DNA from 3 places in the Bradyrhizobium cedriense genome. Region 2 is predicted to be linked to each of the others. Evidence: riboswitches for the same ligand, from Rfam matches in the RefSeq annotation. Region 2 holds a riboswitch; each other region holds the start of a gene.
What was found. Region 2 has a riboswitch for glycine ahead of gcvT (glycine cleavage system aminomethyltransferase GcvT). Riboswitches for the same ligand answer to the same signal wherever they lie in the genome.
Positions count from the first base shown of each region.

Region 1: it holds a riboswitch for glycine, as region 2 does, so the genes downstream of both, ACYCVF_RS31750 (D-amino acid dehydrogenase) here and gcvT (glycine cleavage system aminomethyltransferase GcvT) in region 2, are expected to answer to the same signal.
Region 3: it holds a riboswitch for glycine, as region 2 does, so the genes downstream of both, ACYCVF_RS31695 (L-serine ammonia-lyase) here and gcvT (glycine cleavage system aminomethyltransferase GcvT) in region 2, are expected to answer to the same signal.

Region 1 is NZ_JBTSWB010000009.1:283,575-287,854, forward strand. It holds gene ACYCVF_RS31740 (M24 family metallopeptidase) at 1-253, shown strand, start outside; gene ACYCVF_RS31745 (amidohydrolase family protein) at 375-1,814, shown strand; glycine riboswitch at 1,866-1,968, shown strand; gene ACYCVF_RS31750 (D-amino acid dehydrogenase) at 2,117-3,382, shown strand; gene ACYCVF_RS31755 (NAD/NADP octopine/nopaline dehydrogenase family protein) at 3,510-4,280, shown strand, end outside.
Region 2 is NZ_JBTSWB010000001.1:1,182,637-1,186,916, reverse strand. It holds gene alaS (alanine--tRNA ligase) at 1-1,383, opposite strand, end outside; glycine riboswitch at 1,605-1,694, shown strand; gene gcvT (glycine cleavage system aminomethyltransferase GcvT) at 1,841-2,989, shown strand; gene gcvH (glycine cleavage system protein GcvH) at 3,000-3,368, shown strand; gene gcvP (aminomethyl-transferring glycine dehydrogenase) at 3,528-4,280, shown strand, end outside.
Region 3 is NZ_JBTSWB010000009.1:270,418-274,697, reverse strand. It holds gene ACYCVF_RS31700 (LysR family transcriptional regulator) at 1-834, shown strand, start outside; gene ACYCVF_RS31695 (L-serine ammonia-lyase) at 944-2,371, opposite strand; glycine riboswitch at 2,481-2,569, opposite strand; gene ACYCVF_RS31690 (cupin domain-containing protein) at 2,686-3,363, opposite strand; gene ACYCVF_RS31685 (alcohol dehydrogenase) at 3,350-4,280, opposite strand, start outside.

The sequences.
Region 1 (4,280 bases), on a different contig from region 2:
AGATCCCTACCTTGGATTGACGCCGGTGCTTGGCAAGCCGGGCACCGATGCGCCGCTCGAGGAGAACATGGTGCTCGGTTTCGAGCCACTTTGCTATGACACCGGCCATGGCTTCGGAATGCAGAACAAGGATATGCTGCTGGTGACTGCAAATGGGTCGGAACTGCTTTCCGACTATGCTGATACCGACCGGTTGATTCCCGTGGGTACCGCCAGGAAAAGCGGGACCGTGCGCAGGGCCGCCGTCGCTTGACGGAGGCCCCAAGCGGGGGACGAACTGATCGCTTGGTTAAAGGTCGCAGGAAACTGCCCGGCGTTATGGTGCGGCGGGTCAGGTGGGGCGGTCGTGATGGCAGAGTATTGGGTGAAGAGGCATGCGCACGCTGATCAAGGACTTGAACTTCGCTTTCACGGTCGACAAGAACGATACGGTCGTGCGCAACGCCAGTCTCGTGGTCGAAAACGACCGCATCTCGGATATCGGTCCGGCCGATGAGGTGGCCGCACGGCAGAAGAACGTCAGCTTCGACAGGGTGATCGATGGCAAAATGCTCGGCGTCTGCCCGGGCTTCGTCGACAGCCACGTCCATCTTTCGGAGACGCTGTCGCGCGCGGTCTTTCCGGATAATCTCAACACCCGCGCCTGGGTGTTCCACTGGGCCAAGCCCTTCTACGCTCACATCACCGAGGAAGACGAATATTGGGGGGCGCTGCTGGGCATCACCGAGATGCTGCGTTGTGGCACCACGTGTTTTCTCGACATGGGATCGCAATACGATCCCGGCATCGTCGTTCGCGCGATGGAAAAGGTCGGTATTCGCGGCATCACCGGGCGGCACGCGGCCGACAATCCCCCGCCCGAGCTCCCCCGCGGCTGGACCCAGGAAATGGTGGATCATCATTTCTTCCCGAACGCCGAGGCCGCACTCAAGGTGCTTGAGGATTGTGTGGTCCGCTACAACGGCGCCCTCGACGGCCGTGCGCGTTGCTGGGTCAATATCGAAGGCAAGGAACCGTGTAGCCTCGAACTCCACGTTGGAGCGGTGAAACTGGCTGAGCGGTTGGGCGTCGGCACGACCTATCATCTCGCCACCTCGATCGAGGAGGCGAGGGTTTGCGAGAAAAAATACGGCTGCTGGCCCATCACGCGCATCGATCGGGCCGGCGGCATAGGAAAGAATCTGGTCATCGCTCACGGCGCGGCCGTTTCGGACGAAGAGGTCCATCTGCTCGCCGCGCGTGGCGCCAGCGTCGCCTTCTGCCCATGCTCGTCGTTCAAGTTGGGGAAGGGTGCAACCGCGATCGGCAAATATCCGGAGATGGTGAAAGCGGGCGTTAAAGTTGGCCTTGGCACTGACGGCGTGTCGGCCGCCGGCAACATGAACCTGATGCGGCAAATGCTGATCGTCGCCGGCATGTTCAAGGACGCCCGCTTACAACCGGACATATTCACCGCACGACAAGCACTACGCGCCGCGACCATCGAAGGTGCGAAGGCGTTGATGTGGGACGACGAGATCGGTTCGCTGGAAATCGGCAAGAAGGCAGATTTCGTCCTCTTCGACCTGGACCACGTCGAATGGACGCCGTTCTACGATCCATTGCAGGCTTTGGTATTCTCCGCATCGACCGCTTCGATCGTGCAGACTTGGGTTGATGGCAAGGCGTCATATGTCGACGGCAAGGTGCAGGGTGTTGACGAGCCGCAGATTCGGCGCAAAGCCCGGCAACTGGCTGCTGCGGCGGTCGAGCGCGCTGGTCTGCATGACGAAGCGGTCGAGACCACCACGACGCTTTACGACGTCGGCAATTGACAGGCCGGCTCTAGCTGCGGAGGCGTAAGGCACAAGAACCTATCACGTTCAACAGGCTGCATGGGAGAGATCGGCCGCCGTTGCGACGGTACTGGCCGGCGCCGAAGGAGCAACCCCCAGGAAACTCTCAGGCAAAGGTGACCATGCAGCTGAACGATCTGGAGAGTGGCACTTCGAGTGCCCACCGAAGGGGACCGCCGTACCGGCCGAGCCGTCGCGGTTAATCTCTCAGGTACAGCGACAGATTGGGGACAAGCCGCGGGCCTCGGCCCGCTTCCCAACTTTGATCGCGGAGAAGTGAAATGCCACATGTTGTCGTCATCGGCGCCGGTATTACCGGCGTGACCACCGCCTATGCTCTTCTCAGCCGCGGCTATACCGTTACGGTGATCGAGCGTCAGCGCTACGCGGGTATGGAGACATCGTTCGCCAATGGCGGCCAACTTTCCGCCAGCAATGCGGAGGTCTGGAATAGCTGGTCGACCGTCTTCAAGGGAGTGAGGTGGATGTGGAGGCGCGATGCTCCGCTCCTCATGAATCCAGCGCCGACCTGGCACAAATATTCCTGGCTTGGCGAATTCATCTTCAACATCAAGAATTATCGCGACAACACAATTGAGACCACACGGCTTGCCATCGCCGCACGCAAGCATCTCTTCGCCATTGCCGAGCGCGAGGGTATCGACTTCGACCACGAGCGTCGCGGCATCCTTCACTTCTATCGGGATAAGCAGAGTTTCCAACACGCGCTCAAGGTCAATGCCATTCTCGTGGAGGGGGGCCTCGACCGTCGTCCAGTGACGGCCGCAGAGGTGAAGTCGATCGAGCCGACGCTGCATGGCGACTTCTTCGGAGGTTTCTATACCCCGTCGGATTCCACCGGAGACATCCACAAGTTTGTTTGCGGTCTCGCCAAGGCATGCGAGAGACGTGGCGTGCGTTTCATCTTTGACGCCACTGTGAGGCAGATCGCTCGGGACGAAATTTTCCGCATCCGGTATGCGCGAGACGAGCCTTCAGGCGACCCTCGTGTCAATGAGATCGATGCCGACAGTGTCGTCGTATGCGCCGGTTCCGCAAGCCGCGACCTCGCGGCGATGCTCGGCGACCGGCTCAACGTTTACCCTGTCAAGGGCTATTCGATCACCGTGCACCTCGACGACGAGCGGAGTCAGAAAGCGGCGCCTTGGGTCAGCCTGCTCGATGATGGCGCCAAGGTCGTTACCAGTCGATTGGGCGCTGCGCGCTTTCGCGTCGCCGGAACGGCAGAGTTCAACGGCATGAACCGCGACATACGCCAAGATCGGATCAAGCCGCTGGTTGATTGGACGCGAGCGCTGTTCCCCTCTGTCGACACCAACCGCGTTGTGCCATGGGCCGGCTTGCGTCCGATGATGCCGAACATGATGCCGCGTGTCGGTAGAGGCAGGACGCCGGGCGTCTTCTACAACACCGGCCACGGCCACCTGGGCTGGACCCTTTCGGCCGCAACAGCGGAGACGGTTGCCGAATGCCTTGCGGGCGAGTTTGGGCCCAGCATCACGGAATGGCTCCGACTGGCAACGTAGCCCGCCTGGTTTGGGTCCATGCGGCGGCAGCAATTCTCTCGCTTGACAATCGCGCTTGTGATCATAAAATGTGATCAAATATATGCGTTGGCGGGCGCGGTTTGCGCTTCGATCTGCGGAGAAAAGAATGAAGGTTGCAGTACTCGGAGGAGGAGCGGGGGGCGCGGCCTCGGTCGCAGAGTTGGTTCTCGCGGGCCACTCCGTTCACTTCTGGGCGCGTTCGGCCGAAACGCTTGAGCCGCACATCAAGCTTGGCGGCGTTGCATTCGATGGTAAGCTCGGCGAAGGAGTCGCAAAGCCTACTCTGATTACGACAGATCTCAAGTCGGCCATTTTCGGAGTCGATGTGGCGGTCGTCGTGCTGCCGACCTTCTCGCACTCGGCCATAGCCAAGGCTCTCGCCGGGGCCGGCTGGCCTTGGAGCAAACCGGTCGTGCTGAACCCCGGTCACACCGGAGGAGCACTGGAATTCGCCGAGGCCTATTCCCGCACCGGGCGGGCAGTGCCGCCGGTGGTTGAGTTCTCGACCCTTACATACGTCGCGCGCAAATACCGTCCCGACGGGGTCACCATTAGTGGCCGCGCCAAACAACTGAAGGCCGCCGCCCTCAAGGGAGGAGCGGAGGCGCTGGACATTGCGTCGAAATTGTACCCCGGTATTACGCCGGTTCGTGACGTGATCGCCTCCGACCTCTCTAATGTGAATATGGTCCTGCATCCCCCCGGCGCGGTGCTGGGAGCTGCCTGGGTCGAGGCGACCGGCGGCAACTTCACTTTCTACGTCGATGCCATGACGCCCGGGGTCGCTCGCGTCATGCGGCAATTGGACGAGGAGCGCTTGGCGGTCGCCCGGGCGTTCGGACATGAGTTGCCGAATTTGATTGAAGAGATGAAGCTG
Region 2 (4,280 bases):
CTCGTAGCCGAGGAATTCGGTCGCACCCAGCTTCTCGCGCAGGGGGAACCAGATCGCCTCGGAAGCCGCTTCGCCAGAACCCTTCCAGGACTCGCGCGCCTTCACTTTTTGGCGCTCCATCGCATCCGTGAACGCCGCCTGGTCGACGCCGATGCCGCGCGACTTCAGCGCGTCCTGCGTCAGGTCCAGCGGGAAGCCGTAGGTGTCGTAGAGCGTGAAGGCAACGTCGCCGTCGAACATGTCGCCCTTCTTCAAGCCCGCGCTCTTCTCGTCGAGGATCGCGAGGCCGCGCGACAGCGTCTTGCGGAAGCGCGTCTCTTCCAGCCGCAGCGTTTCCTCGATCAGGTTCTCTGCGCGCATCAGGTCGGGATAGGCTTGGCCCATCTCGCGCACCAGCGCCCAGACCAGCCGATGCATCAGCGGCTCTTTCGCACCCAGCAACTGCGCATGACGCATGGCGCGGCGCATGATCCGGCGCAGCACGTAGCCGCGGCCCTCGTTCGAGGGCAGCACGCCGTCGGAGACGAGGAAGGCCGAGGAGCGCAGATGGTCGGCGATGACGCGGAACGAGGCCACGGTCTGCTCGTTCGGCCCGGTGCCGAGCGCGGACGCGGTCGCGTCGATCAGGTTCTTGAACAGGTCGGTCTCGAACACGCTCTCGACGCCCTGGAGGATGCAGGCCATGCGCTCCAGGCCCATGCCGGTGTCGATCGAGGGGCGCGGCAACGGCTGGCGCTCCTCCTTCGTCACCTGCTCGAACTGCATGAACACCAGATTCCAGAACTCGAGGAAGCGGTCGCCGTCCTCCTCCGGCGAGCCCGGAGGCCCGCCCCAGATGTGCTCGCCGCGGTCGATGAAGATCTCCGAGCACGGGCCGCACGGGCCGGTGTCGCCCATCGCCCAGAAATTGTCCGAGGTCGGGATGCGGATGATGCGGTCTTCGGAGAAGCCGGCGATCTTCTTCCACAGGCCCGCCGCCTCGTCGTCGGTGTGGTAGACCGTGACGAGCAGCTTGTCCTTCTTCAGCCCGAACTCGCTCGTGATCAGCTTCCAGGCGAGCTCGATCGCGCGCTCCTTGAAATAATCGCCGAACGAGAAATTGCCGAGCATCTCGAAGAAGGTGAGATGGCGCGCGGTGTAGCCGACATTGTCGAGGTCGTTGTGCTTGCCGCCGGCGCGCACGCATTTCTGCGAGGTGGTGGCGCGCTGATACGGCCGCTTCTCCACGCCGGTGAAGACGTTCTTAAACTGCACCATGCCGGCATTGGTGAACATCAAGGTGGGGTCGTTGCGCGGCACCAATGGCGAGGACGGCACGATCTCGTGGCCGTTCTCGGCAAAGAAGTTCAGAAAGGTCGACCTGATCTCGTTGACGCCGCTCATGTTCATCCAATCGGGTGTGCTTGGGCCCGCTTCTCGCCGTCCAAACCGGACGTTAAGGCTGATATCTGCGGGCCAAAGCGCTTTTAGACAAGGCCAGCTTCGCTGTCCAGAAACTGTGCAGAGAGATCAGAGGGTTGCCATATCGGCGCAATCCCGTTGATAGGACGAGCGGACGCGTTGACAGGCTTGGCTGGCCTGTGGTCTGTACCCATCTGTATCGTACGGCCACGTCGGGAGAGACCGGCTTTGCTAGCCGGCGCCGAAGGAGCAACCGCCCCGGAAACTCTCAGGCAAAAGGACCGCGTGGCTTTGACAGCATCTGGAAAGAGGCGCCGACGGGCCTAAGAACCCGGATGGCACCCGCCGACGGGATAATACTCTCAGGCACAGCGACAGATGGGGCTTCGACTGGTTGGCTCGGGGAATCGTCCCCGGGGAACCGCCGAGGGCCCCTGTCATGTCAGTACCCGACGACCAAAAATCTCTCCGACGTACCCCGCTCCACGCCCTGCATGTGTCCCTTGGCGGCAAGATGGTGCCGTTCGCGGGCTATGACATGCCCGTGCAGTACCCCGCGGGCGTGCTGAAGGAGCACCTCCATACGCGAGCCGCGGCCGGCCTGTTCGACGTCTCCCATATGGGCCAACTCGCGCTGCGGCCGAAGTCGGGCAAGGTCGAGGACGCCGCCCGCGCGCTGGAACGGCTGGTCCCGCAGGACATCGTGGCGATCGCACCTCACCGGCAGCGCTACGCCCAGTTCACCAATGCGGATGGCGGGATTCTCGACGATCTCATGGTCGCCAATTTCGGCGATCACCTTTTCCTGGTCGTCAACGCCGCCTGCAAGGACGCGGACGAGGCGCATCTGCGCGCGCACCTCGCGGTCGACTGCGTCATCGATTCCCTTGCCGACCGCGCGCTGATCGCGCTGCAGGGCCCGAAGGCGGAAGCGGCGCTGGCGAAATTGTGTGCAGAGGCGCCATCGATGAAGTTCATGGATGCCGGTCCGCATGAGGTGGCCGGCATCAAATGCTTCGTCTCGCGCTCCGGCTATACCGGCGAGGACGGGTTCGAGATCTCCGTTCCCGCTGCGGACGTCGAGCGGCTCACCAGGACGCTGCTCGAAAACCCGGACGTGCTGCCGATCGGCCTGGGCGCCCGCGACAGCCTGCGGCTGGAAGCCGGGCTTTGCCTCTACGGCCACGACATCGACACCGCGACCACGCCGGTCGAGGCCGCGCTGGAATGGTCGGTGCAGAAGAGCCGCCGCAGCGGCGGGATGCGGGCCGGCGGTTTTCCCGGCGCCGAGAAGATCCTCGCGCATTTCGATAACGGCGCGTCCCGCCGCCGCGTCGGCCTGCGTGCCGAAGGCCGCGCGCCGGTGCGCGAGGGCGCGCCGCTGTTTGCGGACGCATCCGCCGGCGAGCCGATCGGAAAGGTCACCTCGGGCGGTTTCGGCCCGAGCCTGAACGCGCCGGTCGCGATGGGCTACGTGCCCACGAACCTGAGCGCGCTCGGCACGAAGCTCTTCGCCGAGGTGCGCGGCCAGCGACTGCCGCTCGCAGTCGCCGCCATGCCCTTCGTGAAAAACACCTACAAACGCTGAGGACAAGACAATGACCACGACGCTGTACACCTCCGACCATGAATGGCTCGCGATCGACGGCGACGTCGCCACCGTCGGCATCACCGATTACGCCCAGCAGCAGCTCGGCGACGTCGTGTTCGTCGAATTGCCCAAGGTCGGCCGTTCGCTGAAGAAGTCGGAAGCCGCCGCCGTCGTCGAATCCGTGAAGGCCGCCTCCGACGTCTACGCGCCAGTCACAGGTGAGGTACTGGAGGCCAACGAGGCGCTCGCCGCCGAGCCGGCGCGGGTCAATTCGGATGCGCAGGGTGCGGCGTGGTTCTTCAAGATCAAGATTGCCGACAAGAGCGAACTCGGCGGCCTCATGGATGAAGCCGCCTACAAAGCGCATACGGCGTGAGGATATGAGCCGAGCCGTCTCAACATACTCACTGTCATCATCCGCGAAGGCGGATGATCCAGTACGCCGCGGCCTCTCGTTTCGAGCACTGGCGGCGGCGTTTACTGGATGCCCCGCCTTCGCGGGGCATGACAGCAACTCCTAAAGCGAGGACCCATGATGACCGCGCACCGCAAATCCAACGGCGACAACGCCGCCTCTTTCGTCCGCCGCCACATCGGCCCCTCGGCGCGCGATGTCACCGCTATGCTCGAAACCGTCGGCGCGAAAAGCGTCGACACGCTCATGGACGAGACGCTGCCGGCCTCGATCCGGCAGGCCGCTCCGCTCGACCTCGGCAAGCCGCTCGGCGAAACCGAGGCGATCGCGCACATGGCCGAGCTCGCGCGTCAGAACCAGGTCTTCACCTCGCTGATCGGCCAAGGCTATTCCGGCACCATCCTGCCCGCGGTGATCCAGCGCAACATCCTCGAGAACCCGGCCTGGTACACGGCCTACACGCCCTACCAGCCCGAGATCAGCCAGGGCCGGCTGGAGGCGCTGCTCAACTTCCAGACCATGATCTGCGACCTCACCGGGCTCGACGTCGCCAACGCCTCACTGCTCGACGAAGCCACCGCGGCGGCCGAAGCCATGGCGCTGGCGGAGCGGCACTCGCAGGTCAAGGCGAAGGCCTTCTTCGTCGACAAGGACGTGCATCCGCAGACGCTTGCCGTGATGCGCACCCGCGCCGAGCCGCTGGGCTGGGAGCTGATCGTCGGCGACCCCCTCACCGATCTCGGCCAGGCAGACGTGCTCGGCGCCCTGCTGCAGTATCCGGGTTCTTCCGGCGCATTGCGCGATCTCAGGCCCGCGATCGCGGCGCTGAAGGCCAAGGGCGCGCTCGCGATCGTCGCGGCGGACCTGCTGGCG
Region 3 (4,280 bases), on a different contig from region 2:
CTGCTCAGCCAGTCGGCGACCAGCGGGATTCTATCCAGGCTGCGTCAGCACTTCGAAGACGAGTTGCTGGTTCGGAACGGCCGCCGAATGGCTCTCACCCCTCTCGCAGAGGAATTGGTGGCGCCGCTCCGCGCCATCCTGACCGAAACGGAAAAACTCTTGGCAATGCGTACCTCGTTCGACCCAGCGACCTCCGAGCGACATTTTACGATCGCTTGCTCTGACTATGTCTGGGCAACTCTCATCGTCGATATCCTTGCCGAATTGCGCGCTGTCGCCCCCTCGGTGAATATATTCTACCAAGGTCCAAGCACCCGTTTTTTTCGCACCGAAATCGATTTCCTGATCGTCCCGGATCGATTCATGCTGGAAGATTGTCCGTTCGCCGCCCTCCCTTCGATCAGCTACGAATGTATCATATGGAAGGAGAATGAAAGTGTCGGGGATAGCTTGACGCTCGAACAGTTTCTCGAGATGCGTCACGCTCAGGCCTATAGCGAGCGAGCGACGTTCATAGAAGCTTGGTTCTTCAAGCAATTTGGCCGCGCTCCGCAGGCCGGCATAACGGCACCAAGCTTCACCCTGCTTCCGCAAGCCCTAATCGGGACCCAGTTCCTCGCGCTCATCCCCGCAGACCTGGCAGATCGGGCCGCGGCCACGCTGCCGATAAGGAAAGTGGAAGCTCCAATATCCCTCCCCCTCATGACCGACGTTCTTCAGTGGCGCATCTCGCATGAACGGGATCCCGGGCTGCAATGGCTGCGAACGCTCATTCTAGACGTTGCCCATCGACGACGGAATTCTCGACAGATTGGCTTCCCGTTTGCGGGGTGAAGAGGTAGTAGGTCCCGACCAACGGCGCTGCTCCGCCGAATGCGTCGCACGATAATGACATTGTCCGAAACGACCGTCTTGAAGAACGATTCCATCGGCTACCTCGCCTTCAGCAATCGACCACGTTGACGGCCAGGCCACCCAGACTCGTTTCCTTGTATTTGGCGCGCATGTCCTCCCCCGTCTGGCGCATCGTTTCAATGACGGCATCGAGGGACACATGATGTCGGCCATCACCATGCAAGGCGAGCATCGCTGCGTTAATCGCCTTGATCGCACCCATTGTGTTGCGCTCAATGCACGGGATCTGCACGAGGCCTCCGATCGGGTCACACGTGAGACCGAGATTATGCTCCATGCCGATTTCGGCGGCGTTCTCAATCTGCCGGTTGGTGCCGCCCAAGACGGCCACAAGACCTGCGGCCGCCATGGAGCAAGCGACGCCGACCTCGCCCTGACAACCCATTTCTGCGGCGGATATCGAAGCGTTTCGTTTGTAGAGCATACCGATCGCGGACGCCGTCAGGAGAAAGATGCGGGCTTTTGCCGGGTTCGGATCCGGGAAGAACATTTCGGAAAACTTCAGGACCGCGGGTATGACGCCGGCAGCTCCATTCGTCGGCGCGGTGACGACGCGCCCCCCGGCCGCGTTCTCTTCATTGACCGCGAGAGCAAAGAGGCTGACCCACTCCATCACGTGAAATGGGTGTGCAGCGCCGCCCTTCGACGTTGCCGTGAGTTTGCCGAACAGACCCGGCGCACGGCGCGGAACATTCAGGCCACCAGGCAGAATGCCTCCGTTGACACACCCGCGATCGATGCAGCGCATCATGGCGTCGCGCACGTTATCCAAGAATGCGTCGGTTTCAGTCTCCTCCCTATGCGATAGCTCGTTGGCAGCGACGATTTCGGCAATCGACAAGCCGGCACGCTCACCTACCGCAAGAAGCTCACGCGCTGTCGTGAATGGGTACGGCTCACATCCGGCGTTTCGAACAGCGGGATGGCTCGGTTGACCGCCTTCACACACGATCGCTCCACCACCAATAGAGTAATAGGTTTGGCGAAGCAGGACGCCCGTATCTGAATGCGCCGCGAATTTCATGCCATTTGAGTGCCCCGGCAGGAACTTCCCGGTGCAGAAGGCCAGGTGCTGACTCTCATCGAAGCCAATCGCATGGCGACCGCCAAGCATGACCTCGCAACGCGATCGGATCAGCCCGGCTATGATGGGTATAGCTTGGGGATCGACGGATTCTGGTAGCCAGCCTGACAGCCCCAGCAAAATAGCAATATCGGTGCGGTGACCTTTGCCAGTCAGCGCCAATGACCCGTAAAGCTCGACGACAACGGAGCGACAGCGCAACAGATCATCGCCCAAGCATTCGATGAATCGATGGGCGGCGCGCATCGGTCCAACGGTGTGCGAGCTAGATGGGCCGATTCCGATCGTGAAGAGATCGAGTGCACTGATCGGACCGGTTGGGCGCCGGGGCGACAAACTGGGCGTGGTGACTTGGTCGACATTTTTGGACATGGGCGCGCATCTCAATCCAGTGATTGATTTCAAATGCGCCCCATCTGTCTATTTGCCTGAGAGTATTATCCCGTCGGCGGGTGCCAAGGCACCTCTTTCCAGAGTTGTTGCGTCACCCGCGGTCCTTGTTGCCTGAGAGTTTCCGGGGCGGTTGCTCCTTCGGCGTCGGCCGAAGCCGATCTCTTCCGCAAGCGACGTCTTTAAGTACTCGACCTCCTGAGTCACGACATCAAATTCGTGGCTGCACCTCTCCAGTATTCTACTACGCAGCCCGGGTCAACAATTCCCACCTCATACCGATCTGCCGATCGCGTTCATGGCAGTCGGCCGACGTCCGGATGAAGCAGGGGAGCGTCCTTCAGCCAGATCTTCGCACCTTCCGCACCGGAGACAGCGCGCAGCTCCTGTCCGGCCGGCAAGCGGCTCCAGCTTTGCGAGATCAACGTCTGATCGCCGATCGACAAGCTGCCCGCGAGAACGAGCATTTCGAGCCCACGCGCGTTCTCGACGGTGATGGGACTACCGGGTAACCAGCTCTCGAAACGCACGTTTTCGAATCCGTCGTCGAACAATTCGATTGCGCTTCCCGCGCCCGATCTCAGATCGAGCGGACGACCCTCCGCGGGCCGCCGCACGATCTGCGCGCGATCGTCCGCGCGGAATTGCCAAAGGCGGACGAAGATCGTGCAACCGTCCTTCGATGCGGGAACGTGCGAGGTGCCGGGAGGATTGCGGAAGTAGCTGCCCGCCGGGTAATCGCCGTGTTCGTCCTGAAACACGCCATCGAGAACGACGATCTCCTCCCCGCCGCCATGCGTGTGGCGGGGGAACGCGCTGCGCGGGGCGTATCGTACGATCGACGTGGCGCGCGCCACCTCCTCGCCGATGCGAAACAGCATGCGCCGGTCGACGCCGGCCGCCGGGCTTGATGCCCATGGGAGTTGCGCGGCGTGAACGATCACAGGAAGGGTCAGGTCGTCATTGATGCGCATGGCTCTTCTCCGTCATGGTCAAGACCATTCTGAACTTTGCTTGGCCCGACCTCATCCGTGCCACCGCCGCCGCGGCGCCCTCCAATGGCATGATCTCGATGCGCGGGCGGACACCCGCGAGCACGCTGAAATCAAGCGTCCGTTCGTTCTCGAAAGGCGTGCCCGTGATCGATCCCAACACGCTGCGCTCGCCGCGAACGAGATGTCCTGCAGATACGGGCAGCGGGTCCTTTCCTGCGCCCAGCAGCACCAGCCTTCCCTGCGGCGCGAGCGCGCTCATGAGCGCCCCGACCGCCTGAACATCGCCTATCGTGGTAACGATCGCTCTGGCACCGCCCAAGCTCTGCAAACGGGAAACAACATCTTCCTTCTTCGCGTCGATGTAAACATGCGCACCCAAATCGAGCGCATCTTCCGCGATGTCTTCGCCCCGTCCGATAGCTACAACCCTGAAGCCCATCTTCCTCGCGTATTGAAGCGCGAGATGTCCAAGGCCACCGATTCCCTGCACCACCATCGTGTCGCCCGCTTCCGCACCCGATTTCTTGAGCGCGTTGAACGTTGCCATGCCCGCGCAAAGAAGCGGCGCGGCCTCTTCGGAGTGCAATTCGTCAGGCACCGAAACCAGCGCGCTCGCGCGGGCGATCATCATCTCCGCGTATCCGCCGTCGCACGACGATCCGACGACCGGCTGGTTGAGACAGAGCTGAAATTGACCCCGGCGGCACTCGACGCATTGGTTGCAGTGGCCGCCGAGCCTTCCGATGCCGACCCTCTGACCGATCGTCCAGATCGACGGCGCTCCAGCTCCCAACTCGGCGATGCGGCCCACGACTTCGTGACCGGGCACGCGGGCGGGGCGCATCTGCGGATCGGCGCGATCGATGTCGCCTGCGTCGGCGCCGCAGATCCCGCAG